DNA from 3 places in the Citricoccus sp. NPDC079358 genome. Region 2 is predicted to be linked to each of the others. Evidence: riboswitches for the same ligand, from Rfam matches in the RefSeq annotation. Region 2 holds a riboswitch; each other region holds the start of a gene.
The links. Region 2 has a riboswitch for thiamine pyrophosphate ahead of AB0333_RS07565 (bifunctional hydroxymethylpyrimidine kinase/phosphomethylpyrimidine kinase). Riboswitches for the same ligand answer to the same signal wherever they lie in the genome.
Positions count from the first base shown of each region.

Region 1: another riboswitch for thiamine pyrophosphate. It lies ahead of AB0333_RS10660 (ECF transporter S component); the one in region 2 lies ahead of AB0333_RS07565 (bifunctional hydroxymethylpyrimidine kinase/phosphomethylpyrimidine kinase).
Region 3: another riboswitch for thiamine pyrophosphate. It lies ahead of AB0333_RS09675 (3-oxoacyl-ACP reductase); the one in region 2 lies ahead of AB0333_RS07565 (bifunctional hydroxymethylpyrimidine kinase/phosphomethylpyrimidine kinase).

Region 1 covers NZ_JBFBLI010000007.1:120,703-124,538, forward strand. Annotated here, with positions in the region: gene AB0333_RS10640 (Na+/H+ antiporter subunit E) at 1-397, shown strand, start outside; gene AB0333_RS10645 (monovalent cation/H+ antiporter complex subunit F) at 394-681, shown strand; gene mnhG (monovalent cation/H(+) antiporter subunit G) at 674-1,114, shown strand; gene AB0333_RS10655 (DUF4235 domain-containing protein) at 1,214-1,525, opposite strand; TPP riboswitch at 1,597-1,700, shown strand; gene AB0333_RS10660 (ECF transporter S component) at 1,792-2,517, shown strand; gene AB0333_RS10665 (ABC transporter ATP-binding protein) at 2,521-3,836, shown strand, end outside.
Region 2 covers NZ_JBFBLI010000004.1:277,626-281,461, forward strand. Annotated here, with positions in the region: gene AB0333_RS07560 (MFS transporter) at 1-204, opposite strand, end outside; gene AB0333_RS07565 (bifunctional hydroxymethylpyrimidine kinase/phosphomethylpyrimidine kinase) at 201-1,904, opposite strand; TPP riboswitch at 1,895-1,988, opposite strand; gene AB0333_RS07570 (HNH endonuclease signature motif containing protein) at 2,332-3,300, opposite strand; gene AB0333_RS07575 (hypothetical protein) at 3,469-3,836, opposite strand, start outside.
Region 3 covers NZ_JBFBLI010000006.1:166,593-170,428, reverse strand. Annotated here, with positions in the region: gene AB0333_RS09680 (zinc-dependent alcohol dehydrogenase) at 1-1,149, opposite strand, end outside; TPP riboswitch at 1,403-1,506, shown strand; gene AB0333_RS09675 (3-oxoacyl-ACP reductase) at 1,553-2,317, shown strand; gene AB0333_RS09670 (NtaA/DmoA family FMN-dependent monooxygenase) at 2,331-3,245, shown strand; gene AB0333_RS09665 (thiamine phosphate synthase) at 3,316-3,705, opposite strand; gene AB0333_RS09660 (thiamine phosphate synthase) at 3,626-3,836, opposite strand, start outside.

The DNA.
Region 1 (3,836 bases), on a different contig from region 2:
CTGGTATGCCCTGGTCTTCACGTTACGGTTCCTGTGGCACGTGGTGACTGCCTCCATCTCGGTGGCCTGGGACGCGATCACGCAGGGGCCCAAGATCGTCAACTCCGTGGTGGCGGTCCCGCTGCGCAGCCACGATGACTTGATCGTCACGCTCACCGGCCATGCGCTGGCCCTGGTGCCCGGCTCCCTCGTCATCGACGTGGACCGGCCCAGCTCCACCCTGTACCTGCACTGCCTGAACGTGGACAACGCGGAGGCGGTCGAGGCCTTCCGGGCCCAGGCCCTGAGCACCGAGGCCGCGATCGTCCGGGCGATCGGCACCAAGGCGGACCTGGCCCTGGTGCGGGAGGACGAGGCGCGTCGCGCCGACGCCACGGCGGGGAGGAGGCTCGGATGACGATGCTGGAAGGGGCGGGGATCATCTGCCTGGTGCTGTTGGGCGTGGGCGCCCTGGCGGCGATCTACCGGATCGTCCGCGGGCCCTCGATCCTGGATCGGGCCATCGCCACGGATGTGCTGCTGATCGTCATCTCGTCCGCGCTGTGCGTGGAGATGGCCGTGAACCACCACACGGACAACATCGTGTTCGTGGTGGTGGCCTCCGTGATCGGATTCGTGGGATCGGTGACGCTGTCCCGGTTCGTGGCCGAGGCCAGGAAGGAGCCCAGTGAACGTGCCTGACCTGGACTGGATCCAGATCTCCGACGGCATCGCCGCCGTGCTGTTGGTCCTCGGTGCCCTGATGTCCACCGTGGCCGGGATCGGCCTGTTCCGGTTCCCGGACCAGCTCTCCCGCATGCACGCCGGCACGAAGCCCCAGGTGCTCGGGCTGCTGCTGATGCTGATGGCCCTGGCCTTCGCCTGGCGGGCGTGGGTGTGGGTGCCGATACTGGTGCTGGCGTGGGTGCTGCAGATGCTCACCGCGCCGGTCTCCGCCCACCTCGTGGGCCGGGCGGGCTACCGCACCAAGCACCTCAAGCCGGAATTCCACTACGTGGACGAACTCGCGGACGTGGTCGCCCGTCAGGACGACGCGGGCAAGCCAGCCGCCACGGCCCACGACCAGCGGACCGTCCCGAAGGACGACCCGACCGACCAGCAGGGCCGCGACTGAACCCGCCCCGCTGGGCCGGCTGAGTCCGGGCATCTCTCGCTTGGCGCGACCGTCGCCGCCGGTGAGCTGAACCGGTCCGAGTCCGGCCGGCGTCGGACCTCAGACCTCGGCGGTTCCGGCCTTGCTCTTCGAGCGGGACTGGATGGCCTTCACGGCGGAGTTCGCGCCGCGCTTGGATGAGACGCGGATGATGGCGGAGATGCCCGCGGAGATGGTGGCGAAGGTGATGGCGCTCCACATGTTGGCCTCGGTGTCGTCCAGGTCCTTCGGAGCGTCATGGCCGGTGATCTTCCTCCAGGCGAACTCCACGACCTTGGTGCCGATGATGCCACCGCCGATGGTGATTCCGGTGGCGATGAGCTTTTCCACGAGGGTGTTCACGGGTTCCTCCAGGACGTTGACGGTGGTCATTGCGCGTTCAGAGTCAGCCTAACGGTTCACCGGCCCAGACGCGCCCCGGGTGGACTATGATGGACGGACACTGTGAACGACAGGGGAGCACCTTCGGGTGCTGAGAGTGCGCTCAGCGCAGACCCTCGAACCTGCTCCGGCTAGCACCGGCGAAGGAAGTCGAGTTCTCTGATGGAACGTCAGGAACCGTCCGGCAGCATCCGCGTGCGGGTGTCCGTGGCGTACCGTTCCGTCCCCCTCCTTGCATCCTTGAGGAGGAACACCACATGGTCTCTATGAAGACCGGCAACACCCCGCACCACTCCGGCTCCACCCCCGGGCCCGACGCCGGCCACGCGCCGTCCGCAGGCACCGGAACCGGAACCGGAACTACCGGCGCCGGGCAGGCGTCCCGCAGCGCCCCGAACCGGCGCTCCTGGCGGGTGGTGGACATCGTCGTGGCCGCCGTCATCGCGGTGGCCTCCGGCGTCATCTTCTGGGCGTGGAACCTGGCCTATGCCGGACTGAGCCCCGCCTTCGCGGCCTTCCCGCCGTCCTCCGCCCTGGTGGCCGGGATGTGGCTCTTCCCGGCCGTGCTCGGCGGGCTCATCATCCGCAGGCCCGGTGCCGCGCTGTTCACCGAACTGGTCGCAGCGACCGTCTCCGCGTTGCTCGGCTCCCAGTTCGGCCTGACCGTGCTGGCCTCCGGCGTGATCCAGGGCCTCGGCGCCGAACTGATCCTGCTGGCCTTCCTCTACCGCCGCTTCACGCTGCCGGTAGCCCTGCTCGCCGGCCTGCTCACCGGCCTCTTCGGCGGCATCAATGACGCGTTCATCTTCAACTGGTTCCCCGAGTACACGCTGGACTGGAAGCTGATCTACGTGGGACTGGTGGGCGTGTCCGGGGTGGTGATCGCCGGCCTGCTGTCCTGGCTGGCCACGCGCGGGCTCGCGGCCACGGGCGCCCTGTCCGCCCTGGCCTCCCGCCGTGCCCACCAGGAGCCGGTGGCCTGAGCGGTGCCGGGAGCACGCATCACCGCGGCGGGCTGGGGCTGGCGCCACGCCGGCCGGCCGGTTCCCGCCGTCGCGGGGCTGGACCTGGAGGTGCCGGCCGGGCAGAAGGTCCTGCTGGCCGGGCCCTCCGGCGCCGGCAAATCCACCCTGCTCTACGCCCTCGCCGGGGTGCTGGACCCCGCGGACGAGTCCGAGGAGACCGGGTCCCTGCAGGTGGACGGCGCCGTGTCCCGCCAGCTGCGCGGCCACGCCGGGCTGGTGCAGCAGGACCCCGAGACGCAGGTGATCCTGTCCCGCGTCGGCGATGATGCCGCGTTCGGCGCCGAGAACCTGCAGGTGCCCAGGGAGCAGATCTGGGGCCGCGTCCGGGACGCCCTGGACGCCGTGGGACTGGGCGAAGACCAGGGCATCTGCTTGACCCGGGACACCTCGCGACTCTCCGGCGGGCAGAAACAGCGCCTCGCCCTGGCCGGGATCCTGGCGATGCGCCCGCCGTTGATCCTCTTGGACGAGCCGACCGCCAACCTGGATCCGACCGGGGTGCTGGAGGTCCGCGACGCCGTGCTCGCCGTGGTCGAGCGGAGCGGGGCGACGCTGCTCGTCGTCGAGCACCGGTTGGCGATCTGGGCCGACCATGTAGACCGCATGCTCGTCCTGGAGCCCGGCGGCGGGATCAGCCACGACGGCTCCCCGGGCGAACTCCTGGCCCCGGGCCGCGTCCGGGACGAGCTGGCCGCGGCGGGCGTCTGGGTGCCCGGCCGCGTTCCGGCACCGATGACCCCCACCTCCACGTCCGCACACAGCCCGACGGCGGCCCCCTCCGGGACACTGTTGACCGCCCGTGGCCTGGCCGTCTCCCGGGAACCCGTGACACCTGGATGGCGCCGGCGCTTCGGCCCGACCCCGACGCCGGTCCAGGCGGACCTGGACCTGGAGCTGGGGGCCGGCGAGGCCGTCGTCGTGACCGGGGCCAACGGCAGCGGGAAGTCCACGCTGCTGCTGACCCTGGCCGGCCTGATCCCCTCCCACGCGGGCACGCTGACGGCGGGCGCCGCGCTCAAGGGGGAGCGGGCCGGCCACCTGCCGGACGACCCGTACCGGTGGAAGGCCGCTGACCTGGTCAGCCGGATCGGCACCGTCTTCCAGGAGCCCGAGCACCAGTTCGTCGCCACCACCGTGCGGGACGAGTTGCTGTTCGGGCCCCGCCATGCCCGCGACCCCGAGAGCGGGCAACGGCTGTTCACCGATGAGGAGGCCGCCCAGCGGGCGGACGGTCTGCTGACGGCGCTGAACCTGGAATCGCTGGCCGAGGTCAACCC
Region 2 (3,836 bases):
CAGCATCGCGATGACGATCAGCGCCCCGGTGGACGCGGCGGCGGCCGGCCCGGCGAGCACGAGCATCGCCGGGGCCAGGGCGGTCAGCGGCAGGAACACGTGGATGTTGTCGATCCAGTTGCCCACCACGCCTGCCCGCAGGGCGGCCTTGCCCTCCGAGGGCAGGTGAACGACGGCGGCCGGCGCCGTGGCAGCGGCCGTCACCGGGCGCTCCCGGCCAGTTCCGGGCGGCTGGTCGCGGTGGCGGGCAGCGCCGCTTCCCCGCCGGGTTCGAGCCGGAGGGCCTGGTCAAAGAACTCGAGCTCGTGCCGGCAGGCGGTCAGGTAGGCGCGGGCCGCGGCGGCTCGCACGGCCGGGGAGGCGGCAGCCATCTCGGTCTCGAGTTGGGCCAGCGCCTGTTCGGTGGCGGTGACGAAGCCGGGGTCCCGGTAGGTGTCCAGCCAGGCGGCATAGGGGTGGTCGGCAGGGACGGCGGGCAGTGCGGCCCCGACCTGGGCGTAGAGCCAGAAGCAGGGCAGCACGGCGGCCACGCCCACGGCCCGGTCCTCGCCGAGGGCGGTGGCCAGCAGGAAGCTCGTGTAGGCGGCCGTCACGGGGCTCGGCGCGGGCGTCGCGCCGGTGTGGTCTGCGGTGCCGAGCCAGCCGCGGTGTAGTTCGGCCTCCTCGGTCAGAGCCCCGGTGGACGCCTGCGACCAATAGACCTGGGCTGCGGGGTCGGTGCTGCGGGCGGAGAGTGCGCCCAGAGCCCGGGCGTAGCCGTTGAGGTACAGCGCGTCCTGGGCCAGGTAGAACGCGAAGGCGTGCTGCGGCAGGCTGCCGTCCACCAGGGCCCGGACGAAATCGGAGTCCGCGATGGCGGCGGTGGTGTCCGCCCCGGCGGCCCAGAGGGCGGCGGTCCACGGTCCACTCGCTGCGACGGCCGGCGCGGGGATGGTGACCTTTCGGCTGTCGTCGCCTGCCCACGGGGTAACCAGGCCGGCGGGTGTCTCGAGAAGGTGGGGGACGGCGTCGGGCGTCAGCCAGGGGGCGGAGGAGGCGGCGGCCTGCAACCGGCGGGCGCGGTGCCCGTGGTCCACGGGGCCGTGGCCGGAGCCGACGTGCAGGGCGGCGCCGTGGGTGATGGACTCGTGGAGCCAGTCGGTGGCCCAGGACAGGGCGTCGGCGGGGCTGTCCCCGCGGCCGAGCCGGGTGGCCAAGGCGGAGGACAGGGAGCAGCCGGTGCCGTGCGTGCTGGTGGTGTCCACGCGGGTGGAGGGCACGGCGATGCGGGTGCCGTCCGGAGCCAGCCAGGTGTTGGTGACGGTCAGGGTGTCCAGGTGGCCGGTCTTCACGACGACGGCCACGCCCGTCTCCGCGGACCAACGGGCGGCCTGCTCGAGGGCCTCGTCCTCGGTGGCGGCGCGGGGCTGGCTGGTGAGCACGGCGAGCTCGTCGATGTTGGGGGTGACCACGGTGGCGCGTCGGCAGAAGGCGACCATGGCCTGCTCAGCTTCGGGCTGCAGCAGCCGGTCCCCGCTGGTGGCGACCATGACCGGGTCGACGACGAGGATGCGCGGCTGGATGGTGTCCAGCCACGCGGCGACCGTGGCGATGATCTCCGCGGTGCCGAGCATGCCGGTCTTGACGGCGTCGAGGTCGACGTCGTCGCTGACGGCATGCAACTGTGCGGCAAGGAACTCGGTGGTCGGGACGTGGAGGTCCCGCACGCCGTGGGTGTTTTGGGCGACCAGGGCGGTCACGACGCTCATGCCGTAGCCGCCGGCCGCGGTGATCGACTTGAGGTCCGCAGCGGTGCCTGCGCCCCCGCTCGGATCGGTGCCAGCGATCGAGAGCACGCGGGCCACTGAAGCTGCTGCGGGCAGGACGGAGCTGGGCGGAAATTGGGTAGGGCAAGAAGAAGTCACGCGGACATCCCTTCGCTAGTTCGAACTAGATCAGGTTCCACGGGTTTGATCTCAGCGCCGGTCGGCGCACCCCGTGTCCGCAACCCAGTTTAAGGCAAGACACCGACGGCCGGTTGGGCGGGCTCACGATCGATCGTGGCGCCGAGCGCAACACTAAATGCCAAGCAACTGCAGATGGACTCAGTGTTCGCCGTGACGTTACGGTCGACGGCATTCACCCGCCGACTCGCAAGTGTGGCAGTCGGCGCGTCTGAGGCGACGACCCCTTGACCCCCAGGTGCCGGAATCGACGGCTCTACTGCCCCTGACCTGGGGTTTTCCGTTTCAGCCGCTTGCTCTGGGCATCTCGTCTTGCAGCGTTTGCAGGCTGTTGGTCACTTGATTGGTCCACTTCGGTTGTCCGCGTCACGCCGAGGTCGGCGCACTCTCAACTCGCTGCCTTTCGGATGTTGCAGATCAGGTGGGCGAGGACCGAGTTGCCGCGAGTGTGGTCCCCACCCGTCGACAGGGGAACGACGTGGTCCAAGCTCGCGCTCATGGCATCGGGGTGTAGCACTTGAGGATCGACCTTCCCTCCACAGATGCCGCAAGTCCAAGCGTCTCGTTCGTACACCTCCACTGGATCAAACCGCTCGATGGTGGCTTCTGAACGCGCCCGGCGCTCGTGCTTTGCCGCATTGCTGCTGACTCGGCGACGACGATCCATCTCCGCTCGGTAGCGCGACGAGTGCATCGGCTCGGGGTAGGCCGGTGTGTCAACAGGGACGGCGGCGTAGCACTCCCAGAAGAAGTAGTCCACGCCGTCGGGCTGTAGATCCGTGATCCGCTCGCGGCGCCATTGACACAGGACGCCGTTGATGTCGAAGGTGTGGCTGAATAGCTGACCCTCAAGGCGTTCGCCTCCTGGACCGTGCGGTCCGATCACCAGGGACGAGTAGTAGCCATCATCACTCGCCCCTGCTACGAACATGTCACCGCTCTGGGCAACGGCTAAGACGATGCGCGAGGTGAAGTAGCCGTCGGGCATGTCCTGGACGAGGTAATGGGTCAAGATGCCGTAACGCTCGACCACATCACCTGGATGCGGCCCGTACCCCTCCCACTCGATAGGCAGTTCGGGCGGGCGCGCATCCGGGAGGGTGCGGAAGACACGAGGGCCGCTGGTTCGTGGATTCGGTCGCGGCCCGGTCGCTTCGACCGCCGCCGCCACTCGTTCGGCGTTGATGCTCGCGCTTCCGCGACCGTAGCGGTGACGCAGGAGGTTGTTGCACCGTCCGGAGCACACGTGTCGGTCTCGTTGCACCCAGTGGGCGCTCATCGGCACCGGCTTGCCACAGATGACGCAGGGTTCTCCGCCCTTGGCTCGGCCATCTGGATGTTTCAGTGCCTCATCCATGACGCGGAAGTGAGCGTCTTGATCTGCCATAAAGGTCAGCCTTGCATCAGTGGCCGAGGCGTCCGGTATCGATATCGGTCCTGCTGATGGCGGTTAGCTAGGGGCGATCGTGGGCAGGGCACCATCCCGTGACCTTGCGGGCACTCGCTTGGAGGAAGTTTACGCAAATCAATCGCCGGTTGATTGACCGCCCGAGAGTCGCCGCTTCACACGATCAGAGTCGAGGTCGGGCACTCCGATCCGGCCCCTGTACTGGCTATGTTGAACGAGCAGACCCTCGGAAAACGGACTTACGAGCGAAGCTATCGGGCTCATCGCATCGAGAGTCTCGGCCGTGACCGCTTGCACATTCTCTAGGTCGAGAACCAAGTCCGGAATGTCGCGAAACGCAGGCAAGTAGTAGAAGCGGCCTTGAGTGGCTGTCAGAACATGCTTCTCAAGCTCATTCCAGGCGGCCTTTGACTTTGAAGCGGACCACTTCTGGAATCTGGAATTCGATCCCAAGTCGCCTGCTTTGGCCAGTAGCGCGAACTCGA
Region 3 (3,836 bases), on a different contig from region 2:
GCCGTCTTGCTTCTTCTGGAACTTCTCGTACATCTCCGGGGCTTCGTCCAACGACGCGGTGTGCGTCTTGAGGTCCAGGACGCCGAGCGGATCCGAGGGGTCATCGACCAGCGGAAGGAGGTCGTCGATCCACCGTTTCACGTTGCACTGGCCCATGCGCAACTGGATCTGCTTGTCGAACATCGTGAGCATCGGCAGGGGGTCCTTCATGCCGCCGTATACGCCGCTGATCGAGATCGTCCCGCCGCGCCGGACGGCCTCGATGGCGGTGTAAAGGGCATCGAGCTTGTCCACCCCGGCCGTCTCCATCGCCTTGCGGCCCAGCGGGGACGGCAGCAGCCCTACGGCCTGGTGGGCTACCCCGGCCACGGGAGAGCCGTGGGCCTCCATCCCGACCGCGTCCACCATGGAGTCCGGGCCGCGGCCGTCGGTGAGGTCCTTCAGCTGCTCGGCCACCTCGCCGGAGGAGTCCAAGGTCTCGATGCCGTGGCGCTCGGCCATGGCCCGCCGCTCGGCGACCGGGTCCACCGCAAGTACCCGGTAGCCCAGGTGGCGGCCGATCCGGGCGGACATCTGGCCGATCGGGCCCAGGCCCAGCACGGCCAGAGAGCCGCCCTGCGGGGGCGCGGCGTACTGCACGGCCTGCCAGGCGGTGGGTACCACGTCGGAGAGGTACAGGTAGCGCTCGTCCTCACCGGTGTTCGGGACCTTGATGGGCCCGTAGTCCGCGTGCGGGACGCGCAGGTACTCGGCCTGCCCACCGGGCACCGAGCCGTAGAGGCGGGAATAGCCCAGGAAGACTGCACCGCTGTTGTACTCCCGGACCTGGGTCGTCTCGCACTGCGACTGCAAGCCTTGCTTGCACATGAAGCAGTGGCCGCAGGAGACGTTGAAGGGAATCACCACGCGGTCCCCGGCCTTGATCTGGGTGACGGCGGAGCCGACCTCCTCCACGATCCCCATGGGCTCGTGGCCGATGATGTCGCCCTTGTCCATGAACGGGGTGAGCACCTCGTACAAGTGAAGGTCCGACCCGCAGATGGCGGTCGAGGTGATCCGCACGATCGCGTCCGTGGGTTGCTGGATGCGGGGATCCGGAACCTCCTCGACGCTCACCGAACGCTTCCCCTGCCATGTCAAAGCCTTCATACGTCCTCCTTCTCAGGGCCGCCGCCCCACCGGGAACGGCAGCCTGCTGATCTATTCGGTCGAACCGACCCTACTACTGGGACTGCCCGATAAACGGTGTGTGGGTCCGGCAGTTTTCGTCAGTTCGTGGTTCTCTCGACCTGTCTGGCGCGGGTGATCGCGAACATGTTGCGCGCTGGCTTGGCCCCTGGTGTGATGTGCTCCTGATCTGACACCACGACCTACCGCTGAGAAGGGGTCGGCTATGCTCGGGGCCAGTGACACGGGGTGCTGGTGCCCACCTGGCGACCAGCTGAGATGAGACCCGTTGAACCTGATCCAGTTCGTACTGGCGAAGGGATGTCCGCCCGGTTGGCGTTGTCTCCGGGCCTGCGCTCCTTCGCCTCGGCCTTGAGGAGCGTCCGTGCAGATCGCAGAGCAGATTGTCCTGGTGACCGGAGGGGGTCGCGGCCTGGGCCGCAGCATCGTCGAGGCCTTCGCCGGTCAGGGGGCGCGGGTTCTCGTCAACTACCACACCAGCCGGCAGGCCGCTGAGGAGCTGGCCTCCCGGTTCGGTTCGGACCGGGCCGTGGCCCTGCCCGCCGATGTCACCGACCCGGGGCAAGTAGCCGCCTTGCTGGCTACGGGACGGGAGCACTTCGGGGCCCCGGTCACGACCGTGGTGAACAGTGCGTTGATGGGTTTCTCTTTCAACGGCGACGCCCGCCCGGGGGTGACGGAGATCGGTTGGGAGGACTTCGCCGCTCAGTTCGCCGGCAGCGTCCGGGGGGCGCTCAACACGATCCAGGCGGCCCTTCCGTACCTGCGGGAGAAGGGCTTCGGGCGGATCATCAACGTCGGCACCAACCTGTTCCAGAACCCCGTGGTGCCCTACCACGACTACACAGCGGCGAAGGCGGCCCTGCTGTCGCTCACCCGCACGACGGCCAAGGACCTGGGACGGCACGGCATCACGGTGAACATGGTCTCCGGGGGACTGTTACGCACCACTGACGCCAGCGCGGCCACTCCCGAGGAGGTCTTCGAGGCGATCGCCGCCGGCACGCCCCTGGGTCGGGTCATCACCCCGGAGGAGTTCGCCGACACCGTCCTGTTCTTCGCCTGCCCCTGGGGCCGGTCGGTCACCGGGCAGAACCTGGTGGTCGACGGCGGACTGGTCATGGATTGAGTGGAGGACCGGCATGACGGCCATGGCCCGCGCCACGTCGCACGTGGGGCTGGTCAGCACCGTCTCGACCACGTTCTCCGAGCCGTTCCTCGCGGCCCGGATGCTGGCGTCACTGGATCACATCAGCGGCGGCCGGGTGGGCTGGAACGTGGTCACGTCCATGTTCGACGCCGAGGCCCGCAATCACGGAATGGAGGCGCTACCCGGCCACGGCCAGCGGTACGAGCGGGCCGCCGAGTTCATCGAGGTGGCGCTACGGCTGTGGGACTCCTGGGACGATGAGGCACTGGTCCAGGAACCAGATGGCATGTACGCAGACCCAGCCCTGGTCCGGCCGATCGACCACGCCGGGGAGCACTTCCGGGTGTCGGGCCCACTGACCGTGCCGCGATCATCCCAGGGCCGCCCGGTGCTGTTCCATGCCGGAGCCTCCGGGCCGGGGCGCGAACTGGCCGCCCGGTACGCCGAAGGCATCTATGCCGTCGCCTACGACCTGTCCGCCGCCCAGAGTGACTATGCGGACCTGAAGAAGCGCATCGGCTCAGCCGGACGGGACCCAGCATCGGTGGCGGTGATGCCCGGACTCGCGACCTATGTCGGCTCCACGGAGGCGGAGGCCGTGGCGAAGCAGTCCCGGGCGGACGCACTGCTGCCCGCGAAGCAGCCCCTGGCCCAGCTGGCACCTTCATCGGGCAGGACTGCACCGGTTGGCAACTGGACGCCCCGGTCCCCGAACTGCCCCGCTCGAGCGGTTCAGCGGTCCACAGGGCCGCTACGCGACGATCCTGCGGATCGTGGAGGTCGAGGCGCCCACGGTGCGGCAGCTGCTGGGCCGTCTCGCGGCCGGCGGAGGGCACTGCACCATGGTCGGCACCCCCGAGCACATCGCCGACCAGATCGAGGAGTGGTTCCGTTGCGGTGCCGCTGACGGGTTCAACCTCATGCCACCGTGGCTACCGAACGACCTGGACGACTTCGTCGACCACGTCGTCCAGGGCTCAGTCGCGGATCAGTCCGCGCAGTTGCCGGGCCGCGACGCCGGGATCGGGGGCCTTGGTGATGGCGCGGACGACGACGATGCGGCTCGCCCCGGCATTGAGGACCTCGGGCAGCCGGTCGACGTCGATGCCACCGATGGCGAACCACGGGGTGCCCGCCGCCGCCGATCCCGCCATGAGCCCGGAAACATCCCGGACAAAACCCCGGCCGGTGGCGGGACGGCCGGGCTTGGTGGGGGTCTCCCACAGCGGTCCGGTGCAGAAGTAATCGACCTCGGGATCCTCGACTGCCGCACGGGCCTGATCGAGATCATGGGGGGAACGTCCGATCAGCACCTCGGAGCCGAGTAGGGACCGTGCCTGGGCGGGGGAGAGATCGTGCTGGCCGATGTGGAAGATGTCGGCGCCGACGTGGGGCGGCCACGTCGGCCCGGTCGTTGACCGCGAACAGTTTCTCGTTTTCGCCCGCCACGTCGGCCAGCAGGTGCAGTGCGGAGATCTCCGCATCGGTGTCCAAGGTC